One region of the Streptomyces sp. NPDC028722 genome, then DNA from elsewhere that is predicted to be linked to it. Evidence: riboswitches for the same ligand, from Rfam matches in the RefSeq annotation. Region 1 holds a riboswitch; each other region holds the start of a gene.

The links. A riboswitch is a leader RNA that binds a small molecule or an ion and turns the genes downstream of it on or off. The one in region 1 is predicted to bind thiamine pyrophosphate.
Region 2: another riboswitch for thiamine pyrophosphate. It lies ahead of thiO (glycine oxidase ThiO); the one in region 1 lies ahead of AB0F03_RS21050 (thiamine ABC transporter substrate-binding protein).
Region 3: another riboswitch for thiamine pyrophosphate. It lies ahead of thiC (phosphomethylpyrimidine synthase ThiC); the one in region 1 lies ahead of AB0F03_RS21050 (thiamine ABC transporter substrate-binding protein).

Annotation. Positions count from the first base shown of each region.
Region 1 is NZ_JBEZWU010000013.1:87,153-91,077, reverse strand. It holds gene AB0F03_RS21055 (iron ABC transporter permease) at 1-919, opposite strand, end outside; gene AB0F03_RS21050 (thiamine ABC transporter substrate-binding protein) at 958-2,040, opposite strand; TPP riboswitch at 2,122-2,229, opposite strand; gene rlmN (23S rRNA (adenine(2503)-C(2))-methyltransferase RlmN) at 2,253-3,359, opposite strand; gene AB0F03_RS21040 (hypothetical protein) at 3,737-3,910, shown strand.
Region 2 is NZ_JBEZWU010000001.1:190,265-194,189, forward strand. It holds gene AB0F03_RS00820 (FAD-dependent oxidoreductase) at 54-1,301, opposite strand; gene AB0F03_RS00825 (hypothetical protein) at 1,334-1,684, opposite strand; TPP riboswitch at 1,738-1,849, shown strand; gene thiO (glycine oxidase ThiO) at 1,847-3,016, shown strand; gene thiS (sulfur carrier protein ThiS) at 3,013-3,225, shown strand; gene AB0F03_RS00840 (thiazole synthase) at 3,229-3,925, shown strand, end outside.
Region 3 is NZ_JBEZWU010000006.1:167,061-170,985, reverse strand. It holds gene AB0F03_RS12275 (IclR family transcriptional regulator C-terminal domain-containing protein) at 1-237, shown strand, start outside; gene AB0F03_RS12270 (SsgA family sporulation/cell division regulator) at 337-774, shown strand; gene AB0F03_RS12265 (YibE/F family protein) at 878-2,314, opposite strand; TPP riboswitch at 2,395-2,571, shown strand; gene thiC (phosphomethylpyrimidine synthase ThiC) at 2,564-3,925, shown strand, end outside.

The DNA of each region.
Region 1 (3,925 bases):
CGAGACCGGGGGCGTCCAGGGAGCGCCGGACGAGCACGGCGAGCGGCAGCACCAGGAGCAGGGCGATCGTCAGCAGGACCCCGGTGAGCAGCGCCCACTGGCCGCCGCCGCGCGGCCGGCGGGCGGTCACCTTGGGGTCGACCAGGCGCAGGGCCGTCTCCCGCCGCCGTACGGTCCGGGCGTGCACGGCGAGGATCGCGCCGACGGCGACGAACTGCACGAGGGTGAGGACGGCGGCCGTGGACAGGTCGAAGACCTCGGAGGTCTGCCGGTAGATCTCCACCTCCAGGGTGGAGAAGGTGGGGCCGCCGAGGATCTGCACCACGCCGAAGGAGGTGAAGGTGAACAGGAACACCATCAGCGCGGCGGCGGCCACGGCGGGCGCGAGCGCGGGCAGCGTGACCTGCCGCCAGGCCTTCGCCGGGGAGGCGCCCAGCATCCGGGCGGCCTCCTCCTGGCGTGGGTCGAGCTGGGCCCACAGGCCGCCGACGGTACGGACGACGACCGCGTAGTTGAAGAAGACGTGGGCCAGCAGGATCGCCCACACCGTGGTGTCCAGCCGTACGCCCCACAACTGGTCGAGCAGCCCGTTGTGCCCGAGCAGGGCGAGGAAGGCGCTGCCGGCGACGACGGTCGGGAGCACGAACGGAACGGTGACCACGGCCCGCAGCAGCTGCTTGCCCGGGAAGCGCAGACGGGCGAAGACGTAGGCGGCGGGCAGCGCGAGCAGCAGGGTGAGCGCGGTGGAGGCCAGCGCCTGCCAGGTGGTGAACCACAGCACGTGCCGGATGTCGGGCTGCGTGACGACGTCCGCGATCCGTCCGAGCCGCCAGCCGCCGTCCGCCTTCAGGCCGCGCGCGACGATCGCGGCCACGGGCCAGGCGAAGAACAGCGCGAAGAACGCGACGGGCAGGGCCATCAGCCCGAACCGCGCCGCGCTCCCCCGCCGGGTCCGCGCTACCTCAGTACGAGTGACGTCCACGTCTTGACCCACTGGTCGCGGTTGGCGGCGATCCGGTCCGGGGCCATGGTCCGCGGGTCCTTGGCCTGGGGGCCGTACTTCAGGAAGTCCGGCGGCACCTGGGCGGCCTCGCGCACCGGGTAGACGAACATGTTCAGCGGCATGTCCTCCTGGAACTCCTTGCTGAGCAGGAAGTCGAGGAACGCCTTGCCGCCCTTGGGGTTGCGGGCGTTGCTCAGGAGCCCCGCGTACTCGGTCTGCCGGAAGCACGTGCCGCTCGCCACCCCGGTCGGGGCGGTGGCGGGCCGCTTCTTGGCGTAGATCACCTCGGCGGGCGGGGAGGAGGCGTACGACACCACCAGCGGGCGGTCGCCGCCGGCCTTGCGGCCCTGGGTGGAGCCGGAGAACTCCTGGTCGTAGGCCTGCTCCCAGCCGTCGACGACCTTGACGCCGTTGGCCTTGAGCTTCTTCCAGTAGCCCTGCCAGCCCGCGTCGCCGAACTGTGCGGCGCTGCCGAGGAGGAAGCCGAGGCCCGGTGAGGAGGTGGCCGCGTTCTCGGTGACGAGCAGGTTCTTGTACCGGGGTTCGGCGAGGTCGGCGAAGGACCGCGGCGGGGTCAGCCGGTGCGCGCTGAAGTAGGCCTTGTCGTAGTTGACGCAGATGTCGCCGGTGTCGACCGGCGTGACACGGTGCCCGGCCCGGTCGACCCGGTACTGCGGCAGGACCTTGTCGGACCCCTTGGGCCGGTACGCCTGGAACAGCCCGTTGTCCATGGCGCGGGACAGCAGGGTGTTGTCCACGCCGAAGAGGACATCGCCCTGCGGGTTGTCCTTGGTGAGGATCGCCTTGTTGACGGCCTGGCCGGCATCGCCGTCCTCGAGGACCTTGACCTGGTACCCGGACCGCTTCTCGAAGTCCTTCAGGACGTCCTTCGAGACGCTCCACGAGTCGTGGCTGACGAGGGTGACGGTCCTGGAGTCCGTGGACTTCCCGGTGTCCGACGACCCGCACCCGGTCAGCGCGGGCAGGGCGAGGAGACCGAGCCCCGCCGCCACGGCCACGAGGGTCTTGTTGTGCACTGGATGTCCTCCTGGGGTGGGCCAGGAAGAGACGCGGCCCTGCCCGGGCATCCGTGAGGGAGGCCGGGCAGGGCGCAACAGCTTGAGTGGTGACCGAACTTCCTACCCAGAATGACCTGGGCGAGGTTCAGAGGGTCTGCGGCCCGGTTGCCGCACTCTCAGCGCTGTGGCGCTCCCCTGTCGGAATATGAAGATATGTGGACGTGGTCAGATTACCGCTCGGTGGCCGCGAGCTGACCGCAGGCCCCGTCGATCTCCTGTCCACGGGTGTCCCGGACCGTCACCGGCACGCCGTGCGCGGCGATGGCCTCCACGAACGCCTTCTCGTCCTCCGGCCGGGAGGCCGTCCACTTCGAGCCCGGGGTCGGGTTGAGCGGGATGAGGTTGACGTGCACGGGCTTGCCCCGGAGCAGCCGGCCGAGCCGGTCACCGCGCCAGGCCTGGTCGTTGATGTCCCGGATCAGCGCGTACTCGATCGACAGCCGGCGGCCCGACCTCTCGGTGTACTCGAAACCGGCGTCCAGCACCTCGCGCACCTTCCACCGCGTGTTCACGGGGACGAGGGTGTCGCGCAGCTCGTCGTCGGGGGCGTGCAGGGAGATCGCGAGCCGGCACTTGAAGCCCTCGTCGGTGAACCGGTGGATGGCCGGCACCAGCCCGACGGTCGAGACGGTGATCCCGCGCTGGGACAGGCCCAGCCCGTCCGGGGCCGGGTCGGTGAGCGCCCGGATGGCGCCGACGACCCGCTTGTAGTTGGCGAGCGGCTCGCCCATGCCCATGAAGACGATGTTGGACAGCCGCGCCGGTCCGCCCGGCACCTCCCCGTCCCGCAGCGCCCGCATCCCGTCCACGATCTGGTGCACGATCTCGGCGGTGGACAGGTTCCGGTCCAGCCCGGCCTGCCCGGTGGCGCAGAACGGGCAGTTCATCCCGCATCCGGCCTGCGAGCTGATGCACATGGTGACCCGGTCCGGATACCGCATCAGCACGGACTCGACCAGCGTGCCGTCGAACAGCCGCCACAGCGTCTTGCGCGTGGCCCCCTGGTCGGTCGACAGATGCCGGACGACCGTCATCAGCTCCGGCAACAGCGCTTCTTGCAGCTTGCCGCGCGACCCGGCGGGGATGTCCGTCCACTGCTCGGGGTCGTGCGCGTACCGCGCGAAGTAGTGCTGCGCGAGCTGCTTGGCACGGAACGGCTTCTCACCGATCTCGGCCACCGCGTCCTTGCGCTCGGCGGGCGTGAGGTCGGCGAGATGCCGCGGCGGCTTCTTGGCTCCGCGCGGCGCGACAAAGGTGAGTTCTCCGGGCTTAGGCATGGCTGTACCAGTGTCGCAGATCCAATCGGGTGACCTGCGGGTGTCTCTCCCTACGGCTGTCGTCGACAGGCATCGGTGGTCACCACTGAGCGGCGTCGGACGCCCCGGAGACGGCCCGGCCGACGGGACTGCACGTCCCCGGCTGAGCTGCCACTGCCGGCGTTCCGATTCCCTCCATGCGGAGCAGACCGTCCATGGCGATACGTGCCGCCGCCGCGGAGGCATCGGGGCGACCATCCAGGTGGGAGCGGATCTGGACCTCTCCCCCGTCGTGCCCGTGGGGACCTCCGCCGCCCCTTGACAACGCGTCCCGCCAGGGTGGCTTCACCTCTTGCCTCAAGGGGCACACGGCCGGTGAGACTCACGGAGGTGCCGAGATGAGCGCCGGAGAACGGGCCAAGGCAAAGGCCGAACAGATCGTCGGAAAGACCGTGCGGACGGCGGCCCACGCGGTGCACAAAGAAACCCTCGCGGCGAAAGGCGCCGCTCTCGAAGCACGAGGCAAGATGCGGGGCGCGAAGGAACAGACCAAGGGCTCCTTCAAGCGCTGAGCGCGTTGCCGCGGG
Region 2 (3,925 bases), on a different contig from region 1:
CGATGTGCCGGGGCGGCCGACCGTCGCCGGCGTGCCCCGAAGGGCGCCGCCGGCTAGTCGGTGCCGGCGTCCTTCAGGGGGCGGCTCGGGTCGGCCAGCGCCCGGGCGTCCATCCGCCGGCCCGCCTCGATCAGCCGTCGTCCCTGCGCCAGGTCCCGGGGGCGGCCGACCGCCAGCAGGGCCACCAGCCGGTCCTCGCGCAGCCAGCACACCGTCCAGGCCGGTCCCGCCGGGTCGCCGCGCCAGACCAGGTGGTCGGCGGCGGCGTGGTGGCCGGCGTGCTGCACGAACCGGCCGAACTGCTCGGACCAGAAGTACGGCACCGGGTCGTAGGTCTGCGGGGTGTCGCCGAGGTGGTCGGCGGCGAGGATGTTCGCGGCGACCGTGCGCGGGCCCTGGAGGGCGTTGTCCCAGTGGTGGACGAGCAGCCGTTCGCCGTAACGGGCCGACGGGAACGAGGCGCAGTCGCCGACGGCGTACACATCCGGCAGGGAGGTGCGCAGGCGGGCGTCGGCGAGGACCTCGCCGTGCGCGCCCAGCTCGATGCCGGAGCCGGCCAGCCAGGCGGTGGCGGGGCGGGCGCCGATGCCGACGACGACGGCGCCGGCGGGCAGCCGTGTGCCGTCGGCGAGCAGCACCGCGCCGGGCTCGACGCGCTCCACGCGCGCGTGGGTGCGCAGTTCGACGCCGGCGTCGGCGTACCAGGCGGCCATGGGGGCGGCGACCTCGGCGGGCAGGGCGCCGGCGAGCGGCCGGTCCGCGGCCTCGACGACGGTCACCGCGCAGCCCGCCTCGCGGGCGGCGGTGGCGAACTCGGCGCCGATCCAGCCGGCGCCGACGACCACGACGTCGTGCTGCCGGGCGAGGACGGGCCGCAGCCGTTCGGCGTCGTCCAGGGTGCGCAGCAGGTGCACGCCGGGCAGGTCCTCGGTGCCGGGCAGGGTGATCGGTTCGGCGCCGGTGGCGAGGACCAGGACGTCGTACGGCACCGGGCCGGTGCCGGTGTCCAGTTCGTGGTCGCCGGGGCGCAGGCCGCGCACCTCGCAGCCGAGGCGCAGTTCGACGCCGAGGGACTCGAAGTCCACGTCGAAGGCGGAACCCTCGGCCTTGCCGAGCAGGACGGCCTTCGACAGCGGCGGCCGGTCGTAGGGCTGGTGGGCCTCGGCCCCGAGGACGGTCACCGCGCCCCGGAAGCCCTGTTCCCGCAGGGCGACCGCGGTCTGGACCCCGGCCATGCCCGCGCCGACGACGACCACGCGGGGTCCTTGCGACGTGCCCTCTTGCGCTGTCTGCTCGCTCACCCGATCACCTTAGTCAGGTGACGTTCCGTCAGTCAGGGGGCGTGCTCGGTGACCTGTTCCACAACGCTGGTGCCGGAGCCCGGCCGGGACTCCCACTCCCAGGTCTCCTCCAGCCGCAGCCGCCCGTCGGGCAGCTCCACGACCGTGGACACGCAGTGCCCCGAGGCGGTCGTGCCGTCGGTCCTCAGCTGCACGTAGCGGAAGTCCAGCCGGTCGCCCTCGCGGGTGCCGACCAGGTGGCCCCGCACGACGTCGCCGCCCGCGTACCCGGCCCAGATCGCGCCGTCGTCCTCGTGGTAGGCGAACCGGGTGCGGGTGCCCACCTGACCTGGGGCCTGGTCCGCCACGGGGGCGAAATGCAGTCCGTCGAGCGAGCGGGACATGGCGGAGGACTCCCTTACGCGTGGTGAGCGGGGCGGGCTAGGGTGGCCACCGTACAAGCACTCGCGGGAGCCCGGACGCACCGGGCTGAGAGGGAGGCTGGCGGCCTCCGACCGTACGAACCTGATCCGGGTCATGCCGGCGAAGGGAGGGGCTGGACGCCCATGTCGTCACGTACGTCCGACGTCCTCGTCATCGGGGGCGGGATCATCGGCCTGGTCACGGCCTGGCGGGCCGCGCAACGCGGGCTGGCCACGGCCGTGGTGGACCCCGAGCCGGGTGGCGGGGCCGCCCGGGTCGCGGCCGGGATGCTGGCCGCGGTCACCGAACTGCACTACGGCGAGGAGACGTTGCTCGCCCTCAACCTGGAGTCGGCCCGCCGCTACCCGGAGTTCGTGGCCGAGCTGACCGAGCTGACCGGTCACGACCCCGGTTACCGCCGCTGCGGCACCCTCGCCGTCGCGCTCGACGCCGACGACCGCGCCCACCTGCGGGACCTGCACGCCTTGCAGCAGCGCTCGGGGCTCGCCTCCGAGTGGCTGTCCGGGCGGGAGTGCCGGCGCCTGGAGCCGATGCTGGCGCCCGGGGTGCGCGGCGGCCTGCGGGTCGACGGCGACCACCAGGTCGACCCGCGGCGGCTGGCGGCGGCCCTGATGGCGGCGTGCGAGCGGGCCGGCGTGGTGTTCCACCGCGCGTGGACCGAGCGGCTGGACGTCGCGGGAGGCCGGGCCGCCGGGGTCACCACGGCCGACGGGACCGGGTTGAGCGCCGGTCAGGTGGTGCTCGCGGCCGGGAGCCTGAGCGGGCGGCTCGCGGGCCTGCCGGAGGAGCTGCGTCCACCGGTCCGGCCGGTCAAGGGGCAGGTGCTGCGGCTGACCGTGCCCCACCGGTTCGCGCCGTTCCTGAGCCGTACCGTGCGGGCGGTGGTCCGCGGCAGCCAGGTCTATCTGGTGCCCCGGGAGAACGGCGAGCTGGTCGTCGGCGCCACCAGCGAGGAGCTGGGCTGGGACACGACGGTCACGGCGGGCGGCGTGTACGAGCTGCTGCGCGACGCCCACGAGCTGGTGCCCGGCATCACCGAGCTGCCGCTCACCGAGACCCGGGCCGGGCTGCGGCCCGCCTCCCCCGACAACGCCCCGCTGCTCGGCCCGTCCGGCCTGGACGGGCTGCTGCTGGCCACCGGCCACCACCGCAACGGGGTGCTGCTCACGCCGGTCACCGGGGACGTGCTGGCGCACACCCTGGTCACCGGCGGCCTACCGCCGGAGGCACGTCCGTTCACCCCGCGGCGGTTCGGCGCCGCACCCGTGGAACAGCTGGAGCAGCCCGCATGAGCGTTTCCGTCACCATCTCGGTCAACGGCGAACCCCGCCGCATCGTCGCGGGCACCGCGCTGGACGCACTGGTGGGGTCCCTCACCGCGGCGCCGCGCGGGGTGGCCGCCGCCGTCAACGAGACCGTCGTCCCGCGCGCGCGGTGGGCGGCGACCGCCCTCGCCGAGGGCGACCGCGTCGAGGTCCTCACCGCCGTGCAGGGAGGCTGAGTCATGGCCGACGATCCCCTGGTCCTCGGTGGGCTGACCCTGTCGTCCCGGCTGATCATGGGCACGGGAGGGGCGCCCAGTCTGGACGTGCTGGAGCGCTCGCTCGTCGCCTCCGGCACGGAGCTGACCACGGTCGCGATGCGCCGGGTGGACCTCGGCGTGCACGGCTCGGTGCTGTCCGTGCTGGAGCGGCTCGGCATCCGGGTGCTGCCGAACACGGCGGGCTGTTTCACCGCCGGCGAGGCTGTGCTGACCGCCCGGCTGGCCCGGGAGGCGCTGGGCACGGACCTGATCAAGCTGGAGGTCATCGCCGACGAACGGACGCTGCTGCCGGACCCGGTGGAGCTGCTGGACGCCGCGGAGACGCTGGTCGACGAGGGGTTCACGGTGCTGCCGTACACCAACGACGACCCCGTCCTCGCGCGGAAGCTGGAGGACGCCGGCTGTGCGGCGGTGATGCCGCTGGGCTCGCCGATCGGGTCCGGGCTCGGTATCCGCAACCCGCACAACTTCCAGCTGATCGTGGAGCACGCGCGCGTGCCGGTGATCCTGGACGCGGGGGCCGGTACGGCGTCCGACGCGGCCCTCGCGATGGAGCTGGGCTGTGCCGGGGTGATGCTGGCGTCCGCGGTGACGCGGGCGCAGGAGCCGGAACTGATGGCCGCGGCCATGAGGCACGCCGTGGAGGCGGGGCGGCTGG
Region 3 (3,925 bases), on a different contig from region 1:
GGCGTGCTGCTGCGGCGACTGGCCCGCACCCGGCGCATGGAACTGACGGTGGAGCGTCAGGAGTACGCGCTCGGGACGGTCTGCGCGGCGGTCCCCATCACGGTCGGTACGACCGCGGCCACCCTAGCCATCTCCCTGCCCGCCCAGCGGGCCGACCGGCTGCTGCCCGCCGCCCGCCGGCTCCAGACGGAGATCGGGCGGCACGTCGGCTCGCTCACGCTCTCTATCAGTATGTGAAAACTTACTCCTTGTGATCTATTGCATACTTTCAGCAAGATTTGACCATGGCTAGAGGGATCAATCCCGGCCAGTCGATGTCATATGACGGGGTAGGCGATGCGCGAGTCCGTACAGGCAGAAGTCATGATGAGCTTTCTCGTATCGGAGGAGCTCTCCTTCCGCATCCCGGTGGAGTTGCGCTACGAGACCTGTGATCCGTACGCGGTGCGGCTCACCTTTCATCTGCCCGGTGACGCCCCGGTGACCTGGGCGTTCGGGCGCGAGCTGTTGATCGACGGGGTCGGGCGGCCCTGCGGGGAGGGTGATGTGCGCATCGCTCCCGCCGATTCCGAGGTGCTGGGCGAAGTGCTGATCCGGCTTCAGGTGGGCGGGGACCAGGCACTGTTCCGTTCGTCGGCGCCGCCGCTGGTGGCCTTCCTCGACCGGACGGACAAGCTCGTGCCGCTCGGTCAGGAGGGCGCGCTGGCGGACTTCGACGCTCATCTCGACGAGGCGCTGGACCGCATCCTGGCCGAGGAACAGAGCGCCGGCTGAAGCGTCACGGTACGAGGCGCCGACGCACCGTCATCTCGTCCGCGCCCGTGCAGGAACGCTTCTGCAACCGGTGGACGGCACCACCGCCCCAGCCCCGCCGCGTTCACCGCTTCCGGCGCCGGCCCCGGCCGCCGCGCGCCGGTGCGGGACGCCCCCCGGCAGGCAGCGGTGCAGCCGCTCCCGGCCGGTCGGCCGAGACCACCAGCGCGGCCAGCGCGGTGGTGACCGGCACCGAGGCGACCAGGCCGATCGAGCCCACCAGCGTGCGTACGATCTCCTCGGCCACCAGTTCGCTGTTGGCCACGGTCCCCACGCTGCTCTGGGCGATCGAGAACAGCAGCAGCAACGGCAGGGCGGCGCCGGCGTAGGCGAGCACCAGGGTGTTGACCACGGAGGCGATGTGATCGCGGCCGATACGGATGGCCGCCCGGTACAGCCCCCGCCAGCCCATCGTCGGGTTCGCCTCGTGCAGTTCCCAGACCGCCGACGTCTGCGTCACCGTCACGTCGTCCAGGACGCCGAGCGAGCCGATGATGACACCGGCCAGCAGCAGACCGCTCATGTCGATCGACGGATACAGGCCGTGGATCAGACCGGTGTTGTCGTCCGTGTTGCCGGTCAGCGCGGACCAGCCGATGAACAGCGAGCCGAGCAGGCCGATCAGCGACAGGGAGATCAGCGTGCCGAGCACCGCAACCGACGTACGGGCGGACAGGCCATGGCACATGTACAGCGCGATCAGCATGATGGCGCTCGCTCCCACCACGGCCACGACCAGCGGATCGGAGCCCTGGAGGATGGCGGGCAGGATGAACAGGGTCAGCACGAGGAAGCTCACCGCCAGCGCGACCAGGGCCATGAGGCCGCGCAGCCGGCCGACCACGACGACGGCCACGGCGAAGACCCCCGCGAGCAACGCCATGGGGAACGTCCGGTTCACATCGGTCACCGAGTACTGGAGGTTCTTCGGTGCTGAAGGCTCGTAGGCGACGACGACCTTCTCGTCCCGGTGCAGCTGCCGCGTCTGGTCCGGCTGCACGATCTCGGTGAACGTGCGGCCTGTGTCCTCGCCGGTGTCGACGCGGACGGTCGCCTTCTTGCAGGTCTTGTCGGCCTCCTGCTTCGCGGGGGCGCCGCCGGTGGCGGAGGGGGCGCCGGCCGGGGCGCCGCCCGACGCGTTCACCGACGCGCAACTGACCTCGGTGACCCGGGTGACCGTGGCCTGCTGGGTCTGCCGGTCGAAACCGACGCCGGTGCGTGAGTGGGACGGGGCTCCGCCGGGCCAGAGCACCGCGAGACCTGCGACGACCGCCACGGTGAACGGGATCAGGATCGCCGCGATCACCTTCCGCAGATGCTGGGAGACCGGCGCGGCCGGGCCGTGGCCGTGCGCGTGACCGTGATGGCCGCTCTCTCTGGCTCCGTGGCCCTGTGCGTGACCGTCGCGCCCGCCGTCACCGGTTCCGTGGCCGTGCGCGTGGTCCTGTCCCGGGCCGTCTCGGCCGGGCGGATCGGGTGGCTGATGCGAGTACTGCTCCATCCTGGTCACCGTCCGATCATCGCAAGAACGGTGGGGGCCCACTGTTCACCGCGCCCTCCATGCCGCTAGCGTGGAGGCACCTTTGCACACGCGGGAGCTCGGAGCACCGGGCTGAGAGGGCGCTGACCTCCGTAGACGCGATGTTTCACGTGGAACCAACAGGTTCCACGCAGGACATCGGCACACGGGAATCGCTGCGTCGACCGCCGAACCTGTTACCGGGTAATGCCGGCGTAGGGAGTAGGTCCGATGACCAACAAGGACGCACGCACGCCTGCCTCCGTTCGGGACGAGAAGTCCGACGAGGCCGGGAAGTCCATTGGCTGGCACAAGGCGTACGTCGAGGGCTCGCGCCCCGACCTGCGCGTGCCGGTCCGTCAGGTGCAGCTCACCAACGGGGAGTCGGTCACGCTGTACGACACGTCGGGGCCGTACACCGATCCGCTTGCCGACACGGACGTCCGCAGGGGCCTGTCACCGCTGCGGGAGAACTGGATCATCGCCCGCGGTGACACCGAGGAGTACGCGGGGCGTCCCGTCCGCCCCGAGGACGACGGGCTCCGGCACACCTCGCCACGCGGCGGGCTGCGCAACCTGGACGCGGTCTTCCCCGGGCGCCCGCGCCAGCCGCGGCGGGGCCGGAGCGGCCGGCCGGTGACGCAGCTCGCCTATGCCCGACGGGGCGAGGTCACGCCGGAGATGGAGTTCGTGGCCATCCGGGAGAACGTCTCTCCCGAGGTGGTCCGCGAGGAGATCGCGGCGGGCCGGGCCGTGCTGCCGGCCAACGTCAATCACCCGGAGATCGAGCCGATGATCATCGGTAAGCGGTTCCTGGTGAAGGTGAACGCCAACATCGGCAACTCCGCGGTGACGTCCTCCATCGAGGAGGAGGTCGAGAAGATGACCTGGGCGACCCACTGGGGCGCCGACACGGTCATGGACCTCTCGACCGGCCGCAACATCCACACCACCCGTGAGTGGGTCCTGCGCAACTCCCCCGTCCCCATCGGCACGGTGCCGCTCTACCAGGCTCTGGAGAAGGTCGACGGCCGGGCCGAGGAACTGACCTGGGAGATCTACAAGGACACCGTCATCGAGCAGGCCGAGCAGGGCGTGGACTACATGACCGTCCACGCGGGCGTCCGGCTGCCGTACGTCCCGCTCACCGCCAACCGTAAGACGGGCATCGTCTCGCGCGGCGGCTCCATCATGGCCGCGTGGTGCCTGGCGCACCACAAGGAGTCGTTCCTGTACGAGAACTTCGAAGAGCTGTGCGAGATCCTCGCCGCCTACGACGTCACGTACTCGCTGGGCGACGGACTCAGGCCCGGTTCGATCGCGGACGCCAACGACGAGGCACAGTTCGCGGAACTGAGGACGCTCGGGGAACTCAACCGCGTCGCCAGGCGTTTTCAGGTACAGACGATGATCGAGGGCCCCGGGCACGTCCCGATGCACAAGATCAAGGAGAACATCGACCTTCAGCAGGAGATCTGCGATGAAGCTCCGTTCTATACGCTCGGCCCGCTGACCACGGACATCGCGCCGGCGTACGACCACATCACCTCCGGTATCGGCGCCGCGATGATCGCCTGGTGGGGCACGGCGATG